3 regions of the Streptomyces sp. NPDC004647 genome follow, and region 2 is predicted to be linked to each of the others. Evidence: riboswitches for the same ligand, from Rfam matches in the RefSeq annotation. Region 2 holds a riboswitch; each other region holds the start of a gene.

What was found. A riboswitch is a leader RNA that binds a small molecule or an ion and turns the genes downstream of it on or off. The one in region 2 is predicted to bind cyclic di-AMP.
Region 1: another riboswitch for cyclic di-AMP. It lies ahead of ABZW18_RS22685 (transglycosylase family protein); the one in region 2 lies ahead of ABZW18_RS16630 (transglycosylase family protein).
Region 3: another riboswitch for cyclic di-AMP. It lies ahead of ABZW18_RS27490 (M23 family metallopeptidase); the one in region 2 lies ahead of ABZW18_RS16630 (transglycosylase family protein).

Annotation. Positions count from the first base shown of each region.
Region 1 is NZ_JBEXKU010000053.1:4,995-12,689, forward strand. Features, by position in the region: gene ABZW18_RS22670 (cupin domain-containing protein) at 449-946, shown strand; gene ABZW18_RS22675 (SDR family oxidoreductase) at 943-1,743, shown strand; gene ABZW18_RS22680 (hypothetical protein) at 1,775-2,083, opposite strand; gene ABZW18_RS22685 (transglycosylase family protein) at 2,320-3,519, opposite strand; cyclic di-AMP (ydaO/yuaA leader) riboswitch at 3,524-3,699, opposite strand; gene ABZW18_RS22690 (permease) at 4,293-5,282, shown strand; gene ABZW18_RS22695 (TIGR03943 family protein) at 5,279-6,028, shown strand; gene ABZW18_RS22700 (acyl-CoA dehydrogenase family protein) at 6,065-7,291, opposite strand; gene ABZW18_RS22705 (TetR family transcriptional regulator) at 7,447-7,695, shown strand, end outside.
Region 2 is NZ_JBEXKU010000032.1:61,982-69,676, reverse strand. Features, by position in the region: gene ABZW18_RS16650 (lysoplasmalogenase) at 1-624, shown strand, start outside; gene ABZW18_RS16645 (hypothetical protein) at 690-938, opposite strand; gene ABZW18_RS16640 (cytochrome P450) at 1,262-2,560, shown strand; gene ABZW18_RS16635 (transglycosylase family protein) at 2,659-3,567, shown strand; cyclic di-AMP (ydaO/yuaA leader) riboswitch at 3,821-3,992, shown strand; gene ABZW18_RS16630 (transglycosylase family protein) at 3,997-4,671, shown strand; gene eno (phosphopyruvate hydratase) at 4,903-6,198, shown strand; gene ABZW18_RS16620 (septum formation initiator family protein) at 6,427-6,903, shown strand; gene ABZW18_RS16615 (DUF501 domain-containing protein) at 6,980-7,555, shown strand; gene ABZW18_RS16610 (Ppx/GppA phosphatase family protein) at 7,552-7,695, shown strand, end outside.
Region 3 is NZ_JBEXKU010000077.1:17,091-24,785, reverse strand. Features, by position in the region: gene ABZW18_RS27505 (DNA topoisomerase (ATP-hydrolyzing)) at 1-2,172, opposite strand, end outside; gene ABZW18_RS27500 (pitrilysin family protein) at 2,487-3,842, shown strand; gene ABZW18_RS27495 (pitrilysin family protein) at 3,878-5,245, shown strand; cyclic di-AMP (ydaO/yuaA leader) riboswitch at 5,684-5,866, shown strand; gene ABZW18_RS27490 (M23 family metallopeptidase) at 5,881-6,681, shown strand; gene ABZW18_RS27485 (GntR family transcriptional regulator) at 6,808-7,524, shown strand.

The sequences.
Region 1 (7,695 bases), on a different contig from region 2:
AGTTGCCCGGCCACGCCCGGGGCGGTGCAGGTCCCGGCGTGTCTTCACCCCTAGCCGTCCGCGCGGCTCGCGCGGTGCGGCGTCCTCCTGGTTCCCCCGCTCCTGCCGTCATGGTCTTCGGCCTCCCCCCGGCCGACGGCAGGACTCGGCGTTCCGGCGGACAGGGACCCGCACGGGCGACTCGGCGGGCGCCGCAAAGATTAGGACGCCTATTCCGCTGCCACAAGGGAATGTCGATTTCCGGATATCAAGGGAGTGCCGATGGCTGAAATGGCGTCACTTCACGTTCTCGACCAACACGTTCACTTCAAGATCGGACCTTGGGAAATGGCGTCCGGAACTTCCCTGGCTGACGAAAATGGCCGGAACACGGCCGTCCGGACACAGAGAGCGAAGCGGAATGCATACTAGCGTGATATGCATCACAGACGAGGCTTGGAGGCGGCGCATGCAGGACCCCCTTCCTTCGGCGGACGAACTCGCGCGGATGTACGCCCTGGAGCCGCTGCCTTTGGAGGGCGGGCTGTTCCGCCGTACCTGGGCGGGGCCGCAGCAGCCCGACGGGCGCCCCTCGGGTTCGGCGATCCTCCTGCTGCTGTCGGCCGACGACGGTCACTTCTCCGCGATGCACCGGCTGCCGCGCGACGAGGTCTGGCACTTCTACCTCGGCGATCCAGTGGAGCTGCTGCTCCTGGAACCGGGCGGCGCGTCACGGGTGGAGGTGCTGGGCGGGCAGGTGGACGCCGGTGAACACGTGCAGTACGTCGTGCCGGGCCGCACCTGGATGGGGGCACGGGTACGCCCGGGGGGCGAGCGCGCGCTCCTCGGCTGCACGATGGCCCCGGGATTCGTCCCCGCCGACTACGAAGGCGGCGACGAGGAGGACCTGTGCGCGCGCTATCCGCTGCACGCGGAGCTCATTCGCGCGCTGTCCCGCGCCTCATGACCGGGCCGGGCCCGCAGAGCCAACTCCCCGGCCTCGACGGGCTGGTGGCGGTCGTGACCGGAGCCGGCGGCACGGTGGGGGCGGGGATCGCCGAGGAGTTCGCCCGGGCCGGCGCCCGCGTGGTGGCCCACCACCGTACGAGCGCGGAGCGCGCCCGGGAGCTGGTGGCCCGGATCGCCGAACAAGGCGGCGAGGCCTGGGCCGTGGCCGCCGACCTCACGGACGAAGCGGGCTGCGCCCGGCTGATGGAGGCCGCGCAGTCCCGGTTCGGCCGAGTGGACGCCCTCGTCAACAATGCCGGGGTCCAGCCGGTGCGGGATCTGCCGTCGATGACCGCGGCCGACTGGCGCGCGGTGGTCGACACCAACCTCACCAGCGCGTTCTCCTGCACGCAAGCGGCCGCAGGGGCGATGCGGCGGGAGGGCGCGGGCGGCGGGGGCGGCGGCACGATCACGCACATCGCTTCCATCGAGGGTTCCGCCCCCGCCCCCGGGCACGCGCACTATGCCGCGTCCAAGGCCGCCCTGATCATGCACGCGCGGGCCGCGGCGCTCGAGTACGGCCCCTACGGGATCCGGGTGAACACCGTCTCCCCGGGCCTGATCCACCGGCCCGATATCGAGGAGGAGTGGCCCGAGGGTGTGGAGCGCTACCGGAACGCGGCGCCGCTGGGGCGGTTGTGCCGTCCCGCCGACATCGGGCGCGCCTGTGTCTTCCTCGCCTCGCCGATGGCGGAGTGCGTCACCGGGCACGATCTCGTGGTGGACGCGGGAGTCACGGCGCGCCCGACGTGGTAGCGCGTACGCCGTGCGCGGGCCGGCCCGGGCGTCACCAGGGAAGCAGGCGGGGGTCGATGCGCTTCGCGGGGTCCGGCGGGGAGAGGAGCCCTGCGCCGGTGCCGCCGGCCTGTTGCAGCCAGCGGACGATGGCTCCGACGGCCCCTCCGTCCAGCTGGGCGAGGTCGCGGATGACGCGCCGGTCGTCGGGATGCGGCGGGATGGCGGCCCGGGTCAGCTCGGCGTGCAGCAGCAGCCGCTGGGCGTCGGACGAGTTGCGAACGCCGTTGACCGGGCCTGCGAGCGGGGACTCCTGCGCCTGCACCGGGAGCTCCATCGTGACAGCGAACGGGTCGGCCATGTTCGGTCGCCTCCTTCAAAGTGCCCATCGGAAGGGATGGTGCGGTTTCCCCTTTGCGACGGCGCGTCCGGCGGCGCGGTTGCGGAATCCTCGCGCTATCACCCGTCCGGCCGCACGGCGAGCGGGAGGGGTGCGTCGGCCGGGCACGGCTGAGGCGCCCCTCCCGCACGCGGGGAAGGGCGCCTCAGCCGGTCGGGAAGGTGCGTCGAACGCTCCGGTCCCGGTGTCGCGTTACCTCAGATGGAGACGCCGTGCTCCCGCAGGTAGGCGAGCGGGTCGATGTCCGAGCCGTAGTCCGGGCCGGTGCGCACCTCGAAGTGCAGGTGCGGGCCGGAGGAGTTGCCGGTCGAACCGGACAGGCCGATCTGCTGGCCGCCGGTGACCGACTGGCCGGCCGAGACGGACAGCGAGGACAGGTGGCCGTACTGGCTGTACTTGCCGTCCTCGTGGCGGATGACGACCTCGTTGCCGTACGAGCCGCCCCAGCCCGCGGAGACGACCTCGCCCGCGCCGATGGACTTCAGCGGGGTGCCGGTGGGTACGGGGAAGTCGGCGCCGGTGTGGTAGCCGCTGGACCAGCTGCCGCCGGCCTGGTGGTACGGGGTGCCGATCGTGGTGTCACCGACCGGAGCGGTGAAGCCGGAGGCGCTCTTGGCCTGCTGCTTCGGCTTGGCCTCGGCCTTGGGGGCGGCCTTGTGCGCGGCCTTCGGAGCCTCGGCCTTCGGAGCCTCGGCCTTGGGCGCGGCCTTGGGGGCCTGCTCCCGCTTCGGCTCGGCCTCGGCCTTGTCGCCGCCCACGGCGAGCTTCTGGCCCGGGCGGATCAGGTTCGGGTCGTCGCCGACGACCTTGCGGTTGTCCTCGTAGACCCGCTGCCAGCCGCCGTCGGTGTGCTTGGCGGTCGCGATCTTGTAGAGGGAGTCGCCCGGGACGACGGTGTACGACTCGGGCTTCGCCTCGCGCTTGCCCTCGGCCGGCGTGCTCTTGGGCTTCGGAGCGGCCTCGGACTTGGCCTTGGCGGGGGCCTGCCGGCCCTCGGTGGAGACCTCGGGGTCGGCACCGCCCTGGGTCAGACCGGCCTTGCCGGAGCACACGGGCCAGGCACCGGGGCCCTGGCTGTCGAGCACCTTCTCGGCGATGGCGATCTGCTGGTCCTTGGTCGCCTGGTCGGCGCGCGGCGCGTACTCGCTGCCGCCGAACGCGTTCCAGGTCTCCTCGGTGAACTGAAGTCCGCCATAGAACCCGTTGCCGTTGTTGATGCTCCAGTTGCCGGTGCTCTCGCACTCGGCGACCTTGTCCCAGGTGCTGACGGAGGCGGCGTTCGCCTGGCCGACACCGATGAGGGGAAGAGCGATACCGGCGCCGCCTGCGGCGGCGACGAGGGACACCCGGGAGATTCGGCCGGGGCGGTAGCGACGGTGACGTCCGCGTGCAGACATAGGTGGGTCCTCTCCTACGCCTGCGAGGTGAGCTGTCGGGTTCGGGCTGGAGTTGCCCGGCCGCGCCCTGAGCAGCGTCAAGCGCTGCGGCGCGTCTTCACCCCAAGCCGGACCGCACACCATCGCGCGGTACGGCACTTACCTGGTTCCCCCGCTCCTGCCGTGGTGCGTTTGTCGTTTCTCCCCCGGCCGGCGGCAGGACTCGGCGTTCCGGCTGGTGGCGCCCGCCCTTTCGATGGGCAGGCAGCGGCAAAAGTAAGCGCATTGATTTCTTCACCACAAGTGCCGGGTATTCCACGCATTCGGTATTAACGAGATCCACTCGACGCCGGGTCACGCTACGCTGCCGATCTTGGTCCCAGAGCGATAGGCATTACTACTGAACGGCTCTCATAATCTGCGTTCGGTAACCAAGTTGGCAGATTTGGGGCGTATCGAGTGCGCGGGGTCACATCAGGGCGGAACTCCTGTGAGATGGCTCACCCGCAGTCGAATTGCCCTATTTGGAGCCGAGGTTCTCCTTTGCTGCATTGCAGGCGCTAAGCAGTCTTTTGCCGCGCCGCATAGTATCTGCATTTGGCGCATGTCGGACACTCGCTGCTCGAACGCCCATAACAGGTGAAACGGATGATTCGACAGCGTGGTCACCGCGTTGTGCGCCGGGGTGGCGGCCCTCCCCCCGGTTATCGTGAGGTCCCTCGTCGCGGACCTTCGGAGTCAGTGTGCAGAGAGCGGAAGAGCTGATCGACCCCCCGTCATCGGTGCCGCCGGCACTGGGCGCGCGCGCGTCCCGTACGCTTCCTGGCCGGACCTCTCCGCCCGTCGTGGCGGCGGGCGCGCTGGTCATCGCCGTGGCCGTCGCCGTGGCGCTGGGAGGGAGCGGCTGGCTGTCCCAGCCGGCCGCACAGGCCTGGCGGACGATCTGCGTGGCCATCGTGATCCAGGCGCTGCCGTTCCTGCTGCTGGGCACCGCCCTGTCGGGCGCCATCAACGCCTTCGTCCCCGCCCGGGCCTTCAGCAGGGCGCTGCCGAAGAACCCTGCCCTCGCCGTCCCCGTCGCAAGTGCCGCGGGGGTGGTCCTGCCGGGGTGCGAGTGCGCCTCGGTGCCCGTGGCGGGGAGCCTGATCCGCCGCGGGGTGGCCCCGGCGGCCGCGCTGACGTTCCTCCTCTCGGCCCCCGCGGTGAATCCGATCGTGCTCACCGCCACGGCCGTCGCCTTCCCGGGAGCTCCGGAGATGGTGGTGGCCCGGCTCCTCGCCTCGCTCGCCGCTTCGGCGGCGATGGGCTGGCTGTGGATCCGTCTGGGCCGCCAGGAGTGGCTGCGCCTGCCGGCCCGGACCACCGGTCACACGCCGGGACACGACAGGTGGGAGGAGTTCCGGCTCGGCTTCCAGCACGACTTCCTGCACGCGGGGGGATTCCTGGTGCTGGGGGCGATGGCGGCCGCCACATTCAACGTCACGGTGCCGCGCTCGGTGCTGGACACCTTCTCCGCTTCGCCCTGGCTCTCCGTCATCTTCCTGGCCGCGCTGGCCATCGTGCTCGCCGTCTGTTCCGAGGCCGACGCGTTCGTCGCGGCCTCATTGACCGGTTTCTCCCCCACGGCCCGGCTCGCCTTCATGGTCGTGGGGCCCATGGTCGACCTGAAGCTCATGGCGCTGCAGTCCGGCACCTTCGGGCGGGCGTTCGCGATCCGGTTCGCCCCGGCGACCGCGGTGGTGGCCGTGGCGTGCAGCGCCCTGATCGGTTGGTGCCTGCTGTGAAGCGGAACATCCAGGTACTGCTGCTTCTGCTGTCCGGGGCCGGGCTGCTGCACATCTCGCTGTTCAGCGATGTGTATCTGCGGTACGTGAAGGAGGGCCTGCGGCTGCCGCTGATCATGTCGGCGCTGCTGCTGATCGCCCTGGGGCTGGTGGGGGCGGCACGCGACGGCTTCCCGCTCGCCCGGCCCGCCGAGGCCGGAGAACAGGGTCACGAGGACCACGGACACGGCCATGACCACAGCGGCGGACCGAAGATCGCCTGGCTGCTCTTCCTGCCCGCGATCACCCTGCTGTTCTTCGCACCGCCTGCCCTGGGCGCCTACACCGCCTCCCGGGGCGATGACACCGCCGTGGCGGAACAGGCGCGGTTCCCACCGCTGCCCGACCAGTCCCCCCATCCGATGTCGCTCTCGGCGTTCAGCTCGCGCGCGCGGCAGGACCCCGAACGCAGCCTGGAGGACCGCAGGGTCCGGATGACCGGCTTCGTCACGCCCGGCGAGGACGGCGGCTGGTATCTGACCCGTCTGGTCCTGAGCTGCTGCGCGGCGGACTCCCAGTCGATCAAGGTCGAGATGCACGGAGCCTCTCCCCCGTCGGCGGACAGCTGGGTCACGGTGACCGGCACCTGGCGTCCCGTGGGGAAGGTGGGCACCGCCTCAGCCGCGGCGGCCCTCGACACGGACGAGGTCCGCCGCATCCGGCAGCCCGCGAACCCGTACATGGACACCGCGCCGCCCGCGGCGTGACCGGGTGCGGCGCGGGGCAGCGCAGGGCGGGCGGGGTCAGCGAATCGGCATGCCGGAGAGGGTGCGGGCGATCACCAGGCGCTGGATCTCGCTCGTGCCCTCGAAAATGGTGTAGATCGCCGCGTCGCGGTGCATGCGCTCGACCGGGTATTCGCGGGTGAAGCCGTTGCCGCCGAGGATCTGCATCGCCTGGGCCGTCACCGACTTGGCCACCTCGCCGGCGTAGAGCTTGGACATCGAGCCCTCCGCCGAGGTGAAGGGCTTGGACGCGGCAGCCATCCACGAGGCGCGCCACACCAGCAGCCGGGCCGCGTCGATCTGGGTCCGCATGTCGGCGAGCTGGAAGGCGACGCCCTGGTTGTTGATGATGGGGCGGCCGAACTGCTCGCGGGTCTTGGCGTAGTCGAGGGCGACCTCGTACGCGGCGCGGGCGGTGCCGACCGCCATGGCGCCGACGGCCGGGCGGGAGGCCTCGAAAGTCGCCATCGCGGCGTTCTTCACGCGCTCGCCGCCGGCCTTCGCGCGCTCGCGGGAGCGGGCCAGGCGCTCGTCGAGCTTGTCCTTGCCACCGAGCAGGCAGTGGCCGGGGACACGTACGTCCTCCAGGACGACCTCGGCGGTGTGGGAGGCGCGGATGCCGTGCTTCTTGAACTTCTGGCCCTGGGAGAGGCCGGGCGTGTTCGGCGGAACGATGAAGGAGGCGTGGCCGCGCGCGCCGATCTCGGGGTCCACGACCGCCACGACGACGTGGACATTGGCGATGCCGCCGTTGGTCGCCCACGTCTTGGTCCCGTTCAGGACCCACTCGTCCTTGGCCTCGTCGTAGACCGCGCGGGTGCGCATGGCGGAGACGTCCGAGCCGGAGTCGGGCTCGGAGGAACAGAAGGCGGCGAGCTTCACATCGTCGGGGTCGCCGTACATCTGCGGGATCCAGGTGCCCACCTGCTCCTCCGTGCCGTTGGCGAGGACGCCCACCGCGGCCAGGCCGGTGCCGACGATGGACAGGCCGATGCCCGCGTCACCCCAGAAGAGCTCCTCCGTGGCCATGGGGATGCCGAGGCCGGTGGGGTCGAAGAACTGCTGGGCGTAGAAGTCGAGCGAGTACAGGCCGATCTTGGCGGCGTCCTGGATGACCGGCCAGGGCGTCTCCTCGCGTTCGTCCCACTCGGCCGCGGCGGGGCGCATGACATCCGCCGCAAAGCCGTGGACCCAGTCCCGGACAGCCTTCTGGTCGTCGTTGAGCTCGAGCGTGAACTCGGCCATGTCCCCTCCACGTGCTTGTTACTTGCGGTAACGGAAGTCTGTTACTGACTGGTAGGTCATGTCAACTCCCCGTTCCCCCTTCAATGCCCTGGGTAGCCAGGTGTTACGTTGCGCAGGCACCCAAGCAAGCGCGCACCGGGCGGGGAGAACACACCATGGAGACCAGTCAGCGGGACGACCAACAGCGAGCTGCTGCGCGACGCCGCAAAGAGCTGCTGGAAGCCGCGGACCGGGTCGTGCTGCGCGACGGGCCGGGCGCGTCCATGAACGCCATCGCCGCGGAGGCCGGGATCACCAAGCCGATCCTCTACCGGCACTTCGGCGACAAGGGCGGGCTGTACCGGGCCCTGGCCGCACGCCACACCGACGCCCTGCTCGACGGGCTGCGCGCCGCGCTCGACGCC
Region 2 (7,695 bases):
GCACTGTCCGCGGCCGATCTGCTGGCGGTGGCCCGCAGCCCGCGGGGCCTGCGCCGGGCGGCCAAGCCGCTGCTCATGCCCGCGCTCGCCGGACACGTACTGCGCCGCCGCCCCGACGCGTCCGCGCCCGTACCCAAGGCCCTGGTCGCCGGGCTGGCCTTCGCCGCCGCCGGGGACACCGCTCTCCTCTTCGACGCGTACGAGCCGGCCTTCCTGCTCGGGATGGCGGCCTTCCTCGGCACGCAGGTCAGCTACACCGCGGGCTACACCCGGCTCGGGGCGCTCCGCGGTATCGCGCGGAAACCGTGGCCCGCGGTCGGCTGCCTGGCGGGCTGGGCCGCCGTGAACGCCGTGCTCGCGCCCACTCTCGACAAGCAGCTCCGGCTGCCCGTCGCCGGCTACAGCCTCGCGCTGGCACTGATGGGCGCTACTGCCCTGGGCGTCGGCGGCAAGGTGGCGGTGGGCGCCGGCGCGTTCCTCGCCTCGGACCTGCTGATCGGTCTCCAGGCGGCCGGCCTCGACCTGCCCTCCCAGGAGGTGCTGATCATGGCGGGCTACATCCTGGGCCAGTACCTCATCGCCTCCGGCTGGCTGGAGCGCTTCGAGCAGCGGCAGGCCGCGTAGGCCCACCGCGTCAGCGGGCCGCCGAGTTCCGGTGCGTCAGCAAGCCCCGCAGGTCCGGTGCGTCGTCAGGCGTTGCGTCGGTCGGACAGTGCCGTATGAGCCATCGGTGAGAGCCCGGAGACGAGCGTCGGCCCGCCCTCCGGCGGCTGGATGAGGGACACCCAGCCCTTGTCCGCCAGCGACTGGAGCCGGGCCCGGGCGTCGTCGCCCAACTCCTCCGCGAGACTGTTCTCCGTCGGATTGTCGCCTGCCGCCAGACGCTCCTGGATGCGGAGCACCAGTGCTTCCTCTTCGCCCGTGATATTGAAGTCCATGATGCGACGGTACGCAGCACCGGCGGACCGCGCCCGCTGAAAGCGGCCGCGCCGCGGGCCCGTCGTGGCGGGGCGGGGATCTTCACGACGTGGACATGGCGGAGCTGTACGTACGGCGTCGCGGCCCCGAGCCGAGGGCCGGGTGAGGGAGACCGCCGTTGCCGGGCCGGTCCGGGCGCCCGGCCCGTTCGGCTCGTACGCCCCGAGCCGAGGGCCAGGGCCCGTGAGGCGGTGGCGCGGTGGCGGTGGCGGTGGTGACGCGGTGGTGCGGCAGCGAAGGTGCGTCCACGGAGTGGGCCCGGCGCACCGGATACGGTCGACGCGTGCCCGACGAGACCGACGAGACCGACGCCACCGACGAGCCGGGGGCTCCGACCCCGCCCGAGCTGTTCACCTGGGAGTTCGCCGCCGACCCCTACCCCGCGTACGCCTGGCTGCGCGAGCACCGCCCCGTACACCGGACCGAACTGCCCAGTGGTGTCGACGCCTGGTTGGTGACGCGGTACGCGGACGCCCGGCAGGCCCTCGCGGAGCCGCGGCTGTCGAAGAATCCGCTGCACCACAGCGAGTCCGCGCACGCCAAGGGCCGAGTCGGCATCCCCGGCGAGCGCAAGGCCGACCTGATGACACATCTGCTCAACATCGACCCGCCGGACCACACCCGGCTGCGCCGCCTGGTGGCCAAGGCGTTCACCCCGCGCCGGGTCGCGGAGTTCGCGCCGCGCGTGCAGGAGCTGACCGACCGGCTCATCGACGGATTCGCGGAGCGGGGCGAAGCGGACCTCATCCATGAATTCGCCTTCCCCCTTCCCATCTATGCCATCTGCGACATGCTGGGTGTGCCCGCCGAGGACCAGGACGACTTCCGGGACTGGGCGGGCATGATGCTGCGGCACGGTGGCGCGCCGCGCGGGGGAGTGGCCCGTTCGGTGAAGAAAATGCGCAACTACCTCGCCGAGCTGATCCACCGCAAGCGCGCGGACCTCGGCGACGACCTGATCTCAGGGCTGATCCGCGCGAGCGACCACGGCGAGCATCTGACCGAGGGTGAGGCCGCCGCGATGGCCTTCATCCTGCTGTTCGCCGGCTTCGAGACGACCGTCAACCTCATCGGCAACGGGACGTACGCGCTGCTGCGCAACCCGGGCCAGCGGACGCGACTGCACAAAGCCCTCGAGGAGGGCGATACCACCCTTCTCGCCACCGGAGTCGAGGAACTGCTGCGCTACGACGGCCCGGTGGAGATCGCCACCTGGCGGTTCGCCACCGAGCCCATCGACCTCGGCGGCCGGCGCATCGCCACCGGCGACCCCGTACTGGTCGTACTCGCGGCCGCCGACCGCGACCCCGAACGCTTCGCGGACCCCGACCTTCTGGACCTGTCCCGGCGCGACAACCAGCACCTCGGTTACGGCCACGGCATCCACTACTGCGTCGGCGCGCCGCTGGCCCGGCTGGAGGCGCGGACCGCGATCGGTACGCTGCTGCGCCGGCTGCCCGATCTGCGACTCGCGGCGGAACCTACCGATTTGCGATGGCGTGGGGGGCTCATCATGCGTGGATTGCGCACCCTTCCGGTGGAGTTCACCCCTGTCAGAACTGAGACAGTGTCAACTATGTGACCTTCGCGTGATCTCCACTACATCTTCTTGTGATGGACGCAAGCCGCGGTTACTTTCAAGCCTCAGCTCACACGCACCTTCGCTCGAAAGGCAACCGCATGCGCTCCGGGAACGGTCGACACCGCCGCCCCCGCCAGGCTCCGGCCATCTTCGTCACCGCGGGGGTGACCGGCGCGGGCATCGCCATTCCGCTGCTCGGGGCAGGAGGTGCCCAGGCCGCCGACACCGGCACCTGGGACCGGGTCGCTCAGTGCGAGAGCGGCGGCATGTGGAGCGCCGACAGCGGTAACGGCTACTACGGCGGGCTGCAGTTCACCCAGGAGACCTGGGAGGACTACGGCGGCCGGGACTACGCGCCGCGCGCCGACCTGGCCAGCCGCTCCCAGCAGATCTCCGTGGCCGAAAAGGTGCTCGCCGAGGAGGGCCCCGAGGCGTGGCCGAGCTGTGCGACGAATGCCGGGCTCAAGGAGGGCGGCGAGGCTCCGGACGTGGACCCGGGCAGCACCCTGCTGCCGGGAGCGGTGGAGACCCTTCTGCCGGACGCTCCGGAGTCCCCGGAGTCCTCGGAGAGCTCGTCGTCCGCCGACGGGGCGACGGGCACGGAGACGTCCGGGCCGGACGAGCCGGACAGGGCGGACGGGGAGAGCGGAACGGACCGTACGGAGCCGAGCGCGTCCCCCACGCAGAAGTCCCCGGAGTCCGGCTCCTCGGACACGCCGGACGCGTCCCCCGGCCCGGGCAGTGGCAAGCACCGCGGTCAGCCCTCGGAGGACGAGCGTGAGGGCAGCGCGCACGCCTCCCGTGGCGCCGACCCGAGCCGTGGCGAGCAGTCCGAGGACGAGGACTACACCGTACGGCCGGGTGACAGCCTGTCGGCCATCGCCGACGAGTACGGCCTGCCCGGCGGTTGGTCCACGCTCTACGACGCCAACGACGACGTCGTCGGCGGCGACCCCGACCTGATCCGCCCCGGTCAGGACCTCGATCTGAGCGCCCCCACAGGGTAGTTCGGCCCTGTGTGCCCCGGATTGGGGTGACTGAGAGAAGCGTCTCACCGGCTGTCGCCCGAGTCCTGGAACCGGATTCCCCTGTAGCCGCACTCACCTGCGGAGACAAGAGGTGAAGCGGCGGCAGCGAGGCCGCAGTTGCCGGTTTCCCGTCTTTGAACCGGCGGGACCGATGTGCTTAACGTCGAACCGCTCGCCATTGCGGGCACCGCCGACCATCACGCCGAATCCTGCCGGTGGCCGGAGGGACATCGACGCGCAAGCGCCGTAGGCAGGAGCGGGGGACCCAAGGTAAGTGCCGGACAAGTCTGTTGAGATGTGGCAGGCGGACCGGCTAGGGGTGAAGCCGAGTGCGTCACGCACGCGGCCGGGCACTCACAGCCCGAACCCGACAGCTCACCTCGTAGGCGTCGGTGAGGAGATCCATCCATGCTGCTTTCCGGCAACAAGGGCAAGCACCGCGGCCCGTCCAAAACCGTCCGCATCGTCACCATGGCAGGTCTTGCCGGTACGGCCGTCGCCGTACCGCTGATGGGCGCCACGTCCGCCTCCGCCGCCTCGGTCGACACCTGGGAGAAGGTCGCCCAGTGCGAGTCCGGCGGCAACTGGTCCATCAACACCGGCAACGGCTACTACGGCGGCCTGCAGTTCTCGCAGTCCAGCTGGTCCGCCGCCGGCGGCACCCAGTACGCTCCGCGCGCCGATCAGGCCGGCAAGGAGCAGCAGATCGCCACCGCGGAGAAGCTGCTCGACCAGCAGGGCCCGGGCGCCTGGGCCTGCGCCGGTGAGGGCGGTCTGACCGCCGGCGGCCCGGACGCCGGTGTGAACCCGGACGGCTCCGGCTCCTCCGCGAGCCAGGCCGACCGCGGCGGCGAGAGCCACGCGGACCGCGGTGACCGCCAGGGCGAGGCGCCGAAGGCCGCCGCGCCCAAGGCCGTCAAGAAGGGCGACGGCGAGTACAAGGTCAAGTCCGGCGACACCCTCGCCAAGATCGCCAAGGCTGAGAAGGTCAAGGGCGGCTGGCAGAAGATCCAGGACCTGAACCAGGACATCGTGGATGAAGCCGACCTGATCTACCCGGGCCAGCGGCTCCACCTGAGCTGATCCCGCCACGCGGCGCAGCCGCCTCATGACAGACGACCCCGGACGGGCGCGCCGTCCCCCGACGCGCCCGTCCGGGGTTCTGTCGTTCGCCGGGGCCCGCGTTCACCAGGCCTTCCTCCACCTTTTTTGTCTCGGCGGGTGGGCGCGGGGCAGGCCGATGCGCGCATGGCGGTTAGGCTCATGGCGCAGTGCCACAGAGACACTGCGTTCCATGCGTCACACCAGAAGGAGATGCTCGTGCCGTCCATCGACGTCGTCGTAGCCCGGGAAATCCTCGATTCGCGAGGCAACCCCACGGTCGAGGTCGAGGTCGGCCTCGACGACGGCAGCACCGGCCGTGCTGCGGTCCCCTCCGGTGCCTCCACCGGTGCGTTCGAGGCTCTCGAGCTCCGCGACGGTGACAAGAGCCGCTACGGCGGCAAGGGTGTGGAGAAGGCCGTGCTCGCGGTGATCGAGCAGATCGGCCCGGAGCTCGTCGGCTACGACGCCACCGAGCAGCGGCTGATCGACCAGGCGATGTTCGACCTGGACGCCACCCCGGACAAGTCCTCGCTCGGCGCCAACGCCATCCTCGGGGTCTCGCTCGCCGTCGCGCACGCCGCTTCCGAAGCCTCCGACCTGCCGCTTTTCCGCTACCTCGGCGGTCCGAACGCGCACCTGCTGCCGGTCCCGATGATGAACATCCTGAACGGCGGCTCGCACGCCGACTCCAATGTGGACATCCAGGAGTTCATGATCGCTCCCGTGGGTGCGGAGTCCTTCTCCGAGGCCCTGCGCTGGGGCGCCGAGATCTACCACACGCTCAAGGGCGTGCTGAAGGAGCGGGGCCTGTCCACCGGCCTCGGCGACGAGGGCGGCTTCGCCCCGAACCTCGACTCCAACCGTGAGGCGCTCGACCTCATCCTCGAGGCGATCAAGAAGGCGGGCTACACCCCCGGCCAGGACATCGCACTCGCGCTCGACGTCGCCGCCAGCGAGTTCCACAAGGACGGCTCGTACGAGTTCGAGGGCAAGTCCCGCAGCGCCGCCGAGATGACCGCGTACTACGCCGAGCTGGTCGAGGCGTACCCGCTGGTCTCCATCGAGGACCCGCTGAACGAGGAGGACTGGGACGGCTGGAAGACCCTCACCGACGAGCTCGGTGACAAGGTCCAGATCGTCGGCGACGACCTGTTCGTCACCAACCCGGAGCGGCTGGCCCGCGGCATCGACAACGACACCGCGAACGCGCTGCTGGTCAAGGTCAACCAGATCGGTTCGCTGACCGAGACCCTCGACGCCGTCGAGCTCGCCCAGCGCAGCGGCTTCAAGTGCATGATGTCCCACCGCTCCGGCGAGACCGAGGACGTCACCATCGCCGACCTGGCCGTCGCCACCAACTGCGGCCAGATCAAGACCGGCGCCCCGGCCCGCTCCGAGCGCGTCGCCAAGTACAACCAGCTGCTGCGCATCGAGGAGATCCTCGACGACGCGGCGGTGTACGCGGGCCGCAGCGCGTTCCCGCGGTTCCGTTCCGCGAACCGGTAGTCATCAGCCGGCCGTCGGCGGCAGGCGCTTGAAGGCCGGCCCGCCGGTCGGCCGGACCGTCATCCGTACGTCCCCGCGCCCGGTCCCGTACCGTGGCGCGGGGACGGCTTCGCTTCGCGGCACTCATGGCCGGTGCTCCGGTCCGGTGCTCCGTTCCGGTGCTCGGGGCCGGCGCTCGGGGTGAGCGAAGGCGGAGCGAAGCGGAGCGCGCAGGGACAGGGAGGCGACGTGGCCGGAGACCGGGAGCGGTTTTCCACCGCGACCAGGCTCAAGGCGCTCGGCGAGCAGGCGGCCGCCCGGGTCTACAGGGCCAGTGCCCGGGCCAGGCCCCAGCGGCGCAGCCGGCTCACCGGCCGCGCCGCGCTACTCGCGCTCGTCGTCTGCTCACTCGTCGTGGCTCTCGCCTATCCCATGCGGCAGTGGGTCTCGCAGCGTTCGGAGATCGCCGAACAGCGGCGGCAGGCCGAGCAGGCGCGCAGGGCGGTGGAGAAGCTGCGCGACCAGAAGGCCCGCTGGCAGGACCCGGCGTACGTGGAGCAGCAGGCCCGCGAGCATCTGCACTACATCCGCCCCGGCGAGACCGGCTACACCGTGGTCGACGGCAGTGGCGATGACGGCCGTCACACCAAGGACCAGGGCGCCGCCGACCGCCCTTGGTACAGCAACCTGTGGGACGGCGTCGACCACGCCGACGCGCAACGCTGAGCCCGACCCCGTCCCATGGAACCGATCCGAACCGATCCGAACTGATCCGCACCGACCGAAGAGAATCTGCGCAGGTATGGAAACGCCCCCGCCCCAGACCGGACACACCCCGCCCACCGACGCCGATGTCGAGGCGATCGGCGAGCAGCTCGGCCGCGTACCGCGCGGACTGCGGGCCGTCGCGCACCGCTGCCCCTGCGGCCTGCCCGATGTGGTCGAGACCGAGCCGCGGCTCGAGGACGGCACGCCTTTCCCGACGCTGTACTACCTGACCTGCCCGCGCGCCGCCTCCGCGATCGGCACGCTGGAGGCCGACGGCGTGATGAAGGAGATGTCGGCACGGCTCGCCGAGGATCCGGAGCTCGCCGCCGCGTACCGGGCCGCGCACGAGGACTACATCACCCGCCGCGACGCGATCGAGGTGCTCCAGGGCTTTCCCAGCGCGGGCGGTATGCCGGACCGGGTGAAGTGCCTGCACGTCCTGGTCGGCCACTCGCTGGCCGCGGGCCCGGGGGTCAATCCCCTCGGCGACGAGGCCATCGCGCTGCTGCCGGAGTGGTGGCGCAAGGGTCCGTGCGTTCCGCCCGGCGGCCAGGGTTCGGCCTCGGCCTCTGCATCGGCCCCCGCTCCCGCTCCGGAGGGCGACGTATGACCCGGGTCGCAGCGATCGACTGCGGTACGAACTCCATCCGGCTCCTCGTCGCGGACCTCGACCCGGAGTCCGGGGATCTGAAGGAGCTCGACCGGCGGATGACGATCGTCCGGCTCGGCGAGGGCGTCGACCGTACGGGG
Region 3 (7,695 bases), on a different contig from region 2:
GACCGTGAACACCACGGCGTCCGACGCCGGGTCCACCACGCCGAAGAAGATCACCTTCGCATCGGCGGCGAGCTTGATGCCCGCCATACCGCCGGCCGCGCGGCCCTGCGGCCGAACCTGCCCCGCCTGGTAGCGCAGCAGCTGGGCGTCATCGGTGATGAAGACCAGGTCCTCCTCGCCCGTACGCAACTCGACGCCACCCACGACCCGGTCACCTTCCCTGAGGGAGATGACCTCCAACTCGTCCTTGTGGGCGGGGTAGTCGGGCACCACACGCTTGATGACGCCCTGCGCGGTGCCGAGCGCGAGGCCCGGCGAGGACTCGTCCAGAGTGGTCAGGCAGACGAGCGTCTCGTCCGCCTCCAGGGACAGGAACTCCGCGACCGGCGCGCCACCCGCCAGATTCGGCGCCGTGGCCGTCTCCGGCAGAACGGGCAGATCGATCACGGAGAGCCGCAGCAGCCGCCCTGCCGACGTCACCGCCCCCAGATCGCCCCGGGCCGTCGCCGGGACCGCCGAGACGATCGCGTCGTGCTTGACGCGCTTCCCCGGACCGTCGCCCAGCGGGCCGCCGTTCGCCGTACGGGCCAGCAGCCCGGTCGAGGAGAGCAGAACCCGGCACGGGTCGTCCGCCACCTGCAGCGGCACGGTCGCGACCGACGCGCCCGCGGACTCCAGCAGCACGGTGCGCCGGTCGGTGGCGAACTTCTTCGCCACCTGGGCGAGCTCGCCCGACACCAGCTTGCGCAGCTCCGCGTCCGACTCCAGGATCCGGGTCAGCTCCTCGATCTCGGTGCCCAGCCTGTCGCGCTCCGACTCCAGCTCCAGCCGGTCGAACTTGGTCAGCCGGCGCAGCGGGGTGTCCAGAATGTACTGGGTCTGGATCTCGCTCAGCGAGAAGCGGGCCATCAGGCCCTCCTTCGCCTCCGCCGAGTTGTCACTCGACCGGATGATCCTGATGACCTCGTCGATGTCGATCAGGGCGATGAGCAGGCCCTCGACCAGGTGAAGCCGGTCACGACGCTTGCCGCGCCGGAACTCGCTGCGCCGCCGGACCACATCGAAGCGGTGGTCCAGATAGACCTCCAGCAGCTCCTTCAGGCCCAGCGTCAGCGGCTGGCCGTCGACCAGCGCGACGTTGTTGATCCCGAAGGACTCCTCCATCGGCGTCAGCTTGTAGAGCTGTTCCAGAACTGCCTCGGGGTGGAAGCCGTTCTTGATCTCGATCACCAACCGCAGTCCGTGCATACGGTCGGTGAGGTCCTTGACGTCCGCGATGCCCTGGATCTTCTTCGCGCCGACCAGGTCCTTGATCTTGGAGATCACCTTCTCCGGGCCCACGGTGAACGGCAGTTCGGTCACCACCAGGCCCTTGCGGCGGGCCGTGACGTCCTCCACCGACACCGTCGCGCGGATCTTGAAGCTGCCGCGCCCCGTCTCGTACGCGTCCCGGATCCCGCTCAGCCCCACGATCCGCCCGCCCGTCGGCAGGTCCGGGCCCGGCACATGCCGCATCAGCGTCTCGAGGTCCGCGCCGGGATGCCTGATCAGATGCCGGGCGGCCGCGATCACCTCGCCCAGATTGTGCGGCGGCATGTTCGTCGCCATGCCGACCGCGATCCCGGACGCGCCGTTGACCAACAGGTTGGGATACGCGGCCGGCAGCGCCACCGGCTCGCGCTCCTGGCCGTCGTAGTTCGGCGTGAAGTCGACCGTGTCCTCGTCGATCGACTCCGTCATCAGGGAGGTCGCCGAGGCCATCCGGCACTCGGTGTACCGCATCGCGGCAGGGGGGTCGTCATTGCCCAGCGAGCCGAAGTTGCCGTGCCCGTCGACCAGCGGCAGCCGCATCGAGAAGGGCTGGGCCATGCGCACCAGCGCGTCGTAGATCGAGGCGTCGCCGTGCGGGTGCAGCTTGCCCATGACCTCGCCGACGACGCGGGCACACTTCACATAGCCGCGGTCCGGGCGCAGCCCCATCTCGTTCATCTGGTAGACGATGCGGCGGTGCACCGGCTTCATGCCGTCGCGGGCGTCGGGCAGCGCGCGGGAGTAGATGACCGAGTAGGCGTACTCCAGGAAGGAGCCCTGCATCTCGTCCACGACGTCGATGTCGAGGATGCGCTCCTCGAAGTCTTCCGGCGGCGGGGTCTTCGTACTGCGGCGGGCCATCGGGGCTGCTGCTCCTTAGAACTGCCTGAGCGGGGTAGGGGCCCCTCCTGCGCAGAAGGCGGCGACAGGAGGGAGGGTCTGACGCGCACCATTGTGGACCCAGCCGCTGACAGCCCGATCCACGACCCGGCCAAGCGCTGCCGCGCCCGTCCGTTTCTCGCTGCGGAACGGCGCTCGGACGTACGGCCCACGGCGCCCTGGGCCACGGAGCGTAGCCGCTCCGTGGTAGGGGAACTTCGTCAGGTGTCAGCGTGCTTGCATACAGTGGCAGGACTGTTCACGCAGTGAGTCACCCCGCGATCGAAGGGACGTACATGCCGATGGGTCACACGGCCACGCAACAGGCCGGTTCCGGCGGCCTGACAGCGATCGAGCACCGCCTGGCCAATGGCCTCCGAGTGGTGCTCTCCGAGGACCACCTGACCCCGGTCGCGGCGGTCTGCCTCTGGTACGACGTCGGCTCGCGCCACGAGGTCAAGGGCCGTACCGGTCTGGCTCACCTCTTCGAGCACCTGATGTTCCAGGGCTCCGCACAGGTGAAGGGCAACGGCCACTTCGAGCTGGTGCAGGGCGCAGGCGGCTCCCTCAACGGCACCACCAGTTTCGAGCGCACCAACTACTTCGAGACCATGCCCGCCCACCAGCTGGAGCTCGCGCTCTGGCTCGAGGCCGACCGGATGGGCAGCCTGCTGTCCTCGCTCGACGACGAGGGCATGGAGAACCAGCGGGACGTCGTCAAGAACGAGCGCCGGCAGCGCTACGACAACGTCCCCTACGGCACAGCCTTCGAGAAGCTCGTCGCGATGGCCTACCCGGAGGGTCATCCGTACCACCACACCCCGATCGGGTCGATGGCCGATCTGGACGCCGCCTCCCTGGAGGACGCGCAGAACTTCTTCCGTACGTACTACGCGCCCAACAACGCGGTGCTGTCGGTCGTCGGGGACATCGACCCCGCGCAGACCCTCGTCTGGATCGAGAAGTACTTCGGCACCATCCCCGGCCACGACGGCAAGCAGCCGCCGCGCGACGGCACGCTTCCCGACGTGATCGGCGAGCAGTTGCGCGAGGTCGTCGAGGAGGAGGTACCGGCCCGCGCACTGATGGCCGCCTACCGGCTCCCGCACGACGGCACCCGCGAGGCCGACGCCGCCGACCTGGCCCTCACCGTCCTCGGCGGCGGCGAGTCCTCCCGCCTCCACAACCGGCTGGTGCGCCACGACCGTACGGCTGTCGCCGCCGGCTTCGGTCTGCTCCGGCTCGCCGGTGCGCCGTCGCTCGGCTGGCTGGATGTGAAGACCTCCGGCGGCGTCGAGGTCCCGGCGATCGAGGCAGCTGTCGACGAGGAGCTGGCCCGCTTCGCCGAGGAGGGGCCGACGCCGGAGGAGATGGAGCGCGCCCAGGCGCAGTTGGAGCGCGAGTGGCTGGACCAGCTCGCGACCGTCGGCGGCCGCGCCGACCAGCTGTGCAGGTACGCGGTGCTGTTCGGCGACCCGCAGCTGGCGCTGACCGCCGTCCAGCGGGTCCTGGACATCACCGCCGAGGAGGTGCAGGCCGCGGCCGCCGCCCGGCTGCGCCCGGACAACCGCGCGGTCCTCGTCTACGAGCCGACCCAGCCCGCCGAGGCCGACGCCGACGCCAACGAGGAAGAAGAGGAGGCGGCGCAGTGACCGACGCCACCGCCGCCGGCACGACCGGTTCGACGATGAAGTTCCACCCGCAGCCGCAGGGCGGGACCGCCAGGCCCTGGGCGTTCCCCGCCCCCGAGCGCGGCACCCTGCCCAACGGCCTGACCGTGCTGCACTGTCACCGCCCCGGCCAGCAGGTCGTGGCCGTCGAGGTCAACCTCGACGCGCCCCTCGACGCCGAGCCCGCGGGCCTGGACGGCGTCGCCACGATCATGGCGCGGGCGCTGTCCGAGGGCACGGACAAGCACACCGCCGAGGAGTTCGCCGCCGAGCTGGAGCGCTGCGGCGCCACCCTCGACGCGCACGCCGATCACTCCGGCGTCCGTGTCTCCCTGGAGGTGCCGGCCTCCCGGCTGCCCAAGGCTCTCGGGCTGCTCGCCGACGCGCTGCGCGCGCCCGCGTTCCCCGACAGCGAGATCGAGCGGCTCGTCGCCAACCGCCTCGACGAGATCCCGCACGAGCAGGCCAACCCGGCGCGCCGCGCCGCCAAGGAGCTGTCCAAGGAGCTCTTCCCGGCGGACGCCCGGATGTCCCGTCCCCGGCAGGGCACCGAGGAGACCGTCGAGCGGGTCGACGCCGCGGCCGTACGGGCCTTCTACGAGGCGCACGTACGGCCCGCCACCGCCACCGCGGTGGTCGTGGGTGACCTGACCGGCATCGACCTCGACACGGTGCTGGCCGACAGCCTGGGTGCCTGGACCGGCGGCACCGCCAAGCCCCGCTCCGTACCGCCGGTGACCGCCGACGACACCGGCCGCGTCGTGATCGTGGACCGTCCGGGCGCCGTGCAGACGCAGCTGCTGATCGGCCGCATCGGCCCGGACCGGCACGACCGGATCTGGCCCGCCCAGGTGCTCGGCGTCTACTGCCTCGGCGGCACCCTCACCTCCCGGCTCGACCGGGTGCTGCGCGAGGAGAAGGGCTACACGTACGGCGTGCGGGCCTTCGGCCAGGTACTGCGCTCGGCCCCGGACGGCACGGGGGCCTCGCTGCTCGCGATCAGCGGATCGGTGGACACCGCTTCCACCGGCCCGGCGCTGGAGGACACCTGGACGGTGCTGCGCACCCTGGCGGCCGAGGGGCTGACCGACGCCGAGCGAGATGTCGCCGTGCAGAACCTCGTCGGCGTCGCCCCGCTGAAGTACGAGACCTCGGCCGCCGTCGCGGGCACGCTCGCCGACCAGGTCGAGCAGCAACTGCCGGACGACTACCAGGCGCAGCTGTACGCCCGGCTCGCCGAGACGGGCACCGTCGAGGCGACCGCGGCGGCCGTCAGCGCCTTCCCGGGCGGCCGTCTCGTCACGGTACTGGTCGGGGACGCCTCGGCGATCGAGGAGCCGGTCAGGGCGCTCGGGATCGGCGAGGTGAAGGTGGTCAGCGGCTGACCGACGCACCGCCGGCCGCCCGAACTGCCCTGCTCCTGAGGGCGGTCCGGCCCTGCCCGCCGGGCGCGCGAGTCTCCCGGGCTCCGTCCGGGAGACAGCTCCGGCTGCACGGCACCCGGACGTCCGGGAGGTGCTCCGGCAGCATGGCACCCGGACACCGCGCGCCGATCCGAGGCGAACGGCCGGACAGGCCAGGGCAGTACGGACGGACCGGTACGGACGGACCGGTACGGATCGGACCGGCCTTTTCGGGACAGAGAGGTACCCCGGCACCTGACGAGGCGCCGGGGTACTCCTGTTTGCCCGTTTTGTTGCTGAGACTGCCCGTTCTTCTGTGGTCTCCGCTACAAACACCCGGATTTCTTTGGCGATTGAAAGTTGCCCCGTTTAGCGTCGGTCCGACTGTCCGGCCGAACACCCCGCAACCCGCGGTCCCCGGAGCAGCCATCGCCGAGTCCCCTGAGGCGCGAGCCTGGGGAGCCGGGGACCCACCCGCCTCGCCCCCTCCGGGGGGAGGGCAGCAGTCCCTGGGGTGAATCGGGCACCTCCTCGGAGGGGCCCGTAGGAGACCTTCCTGCTCCGAACCCGTCAGCTAACCCGGTAGGCGAGAAGGAAGGAAAGGAGCTCGCCACCCCATGGCGTTCACCCGTGCCACCGGGAAACACCGCCGCTCGAGCCGACTCGTCTGCTCCGGCGCGAACTTCGCGGGCATAGCCACGCTGGCCACCACCGGCGTCGTCGCCTCGCTCGCCAACCCAGCGCTCGCCGCTCCCGCGGACGCACCCGCCCCCGCGGCCGCGGAGACCGGCCTGCTCCAGGCGATCGTCGCCGCAGACAAGGTCGCGAAGACCGTCGACGAGCAGGCCCGGGCCCAGCAGGACGCCGCCGACAAGGCCGCCGCCGAGGCGAAGGCCGAAGCCGCGGCGAAGAAGCGGGCCGCCGAGGCCAGGCGCGCCGCCGAGGAGAAGGCCAAGGAGGAGCGCGCGGCCAAGGCCCGGGCCGCCCGCGAGGCGGAGCGCAAGCGGCTGGGCTCCTTCGTTCTTCCGATCGAGGGCAGCTCCCTCTCCACCCCGTACCAGTCGTCCGGCGGCGCCTGGTCCTCCGGCACCCACACCGGTATCGACTTTCACGCCGGCTCGGGCACCTCGGTGCATGCCGTGGGCTCGGGCACCGTCGTCGAGGCCGGCTGGGGCGGCTCGTACGGCAACAACGTCGTCATCAAGATGAAGGACGGCACCTACACGCAGTACGGCCATCTGTCGTCCGTCGGCGTCTCCGTCGGCGAGACGGTCACCCCCGGGCAGCAGATCGGTCTCTCGGGCAGCACGGGCAACACCACCGGCCCGCATCTGCACTTCGAGGCCCGTACCTCTCCGGAGTACGGCTCGGACATCGACCCGGTCGCCTATCTGCGCTCGCACAGCCTCAGCATCTGACCGGCCTTCGGTCAAAAGATATCCTCGTTCCGGCCGCCCTCATCGGAAATTCGGCCCTGTTGCCATAGAGTTCAAGAACAAGCGGTGATCGAACGCGTTTCACGGGGATTAAGCGGAGGTCCGGCCATGCGGGGGCGAAATGTGAACGGCGATGCGGTGGCCAGGGGCCGGATTCCCGCGCACGCGGTATGCCAGGCCATCCGGGAGGACATTGTCTCCGGGGCGCATCCGCCCGGAAGCCGGCTGGCCGAGGAGGTCCTCGCCCGCCGCTACGGAGTCTCCCGGGTCCCGGTCCGGGAGGCTCTGCGCACCCTGGAGTCCGAGGGCTTCGTGACCACCCGCCGGCATGCGGGCGCGTGTGTCGCCGAGCCTTCGGAGCAGGAGGCGGCGGATCTCCTCGACATCCGCGCGCTGCTGGAGCCGCTGGGCGCGGCACGCGCCGCACAGCGCCGTACCGAAGCGCACCTCAAGGTGTTGCGCGGGCTCGTGCGGCTGGGCCAGGAGCGCGCCCGGCTGGGGCACTTGGCGGATCTGCGGTCATTGGGGGGCTGGTTCCACGAAACCCTGGCCCAGGCCTCCGGCAGCCCCAGCCTCGCGGCTCTGCTCACCCAGGTCCGCCGCAAGATCACCTGGGTCTACGCGGCGGATCCGACGGTCCGGGAGGCCGCCTCCTGGGAGGAGCACGCGGCGATAGCGGACGCGGTGGCGCGCGGTGACGCGGACCGTGCCCGCGCGCTCATGACCCTGCACACCGAGCGCTCGACCGCCGCCTACCGGCTGCGCCGTCCGATGAATGTGAGATCTTCGAAACAATCCGTCAACAGAATGAGCGCCCGGAATTAACAGGAATCCCGTATACAACGAGAAGGGAATTCTTGCCCGCGCTTCCTGGTGCGCGGAAAATCAAAAAGCGGACCTCGGCGGACCTGAATGGTCCGCCGAGGTCCCGCCGCGTTGAATTCGCCGGATCGGCGACCGGGCGACCGCACTCTCCTGAGGGAAAAGCGGTCCCCC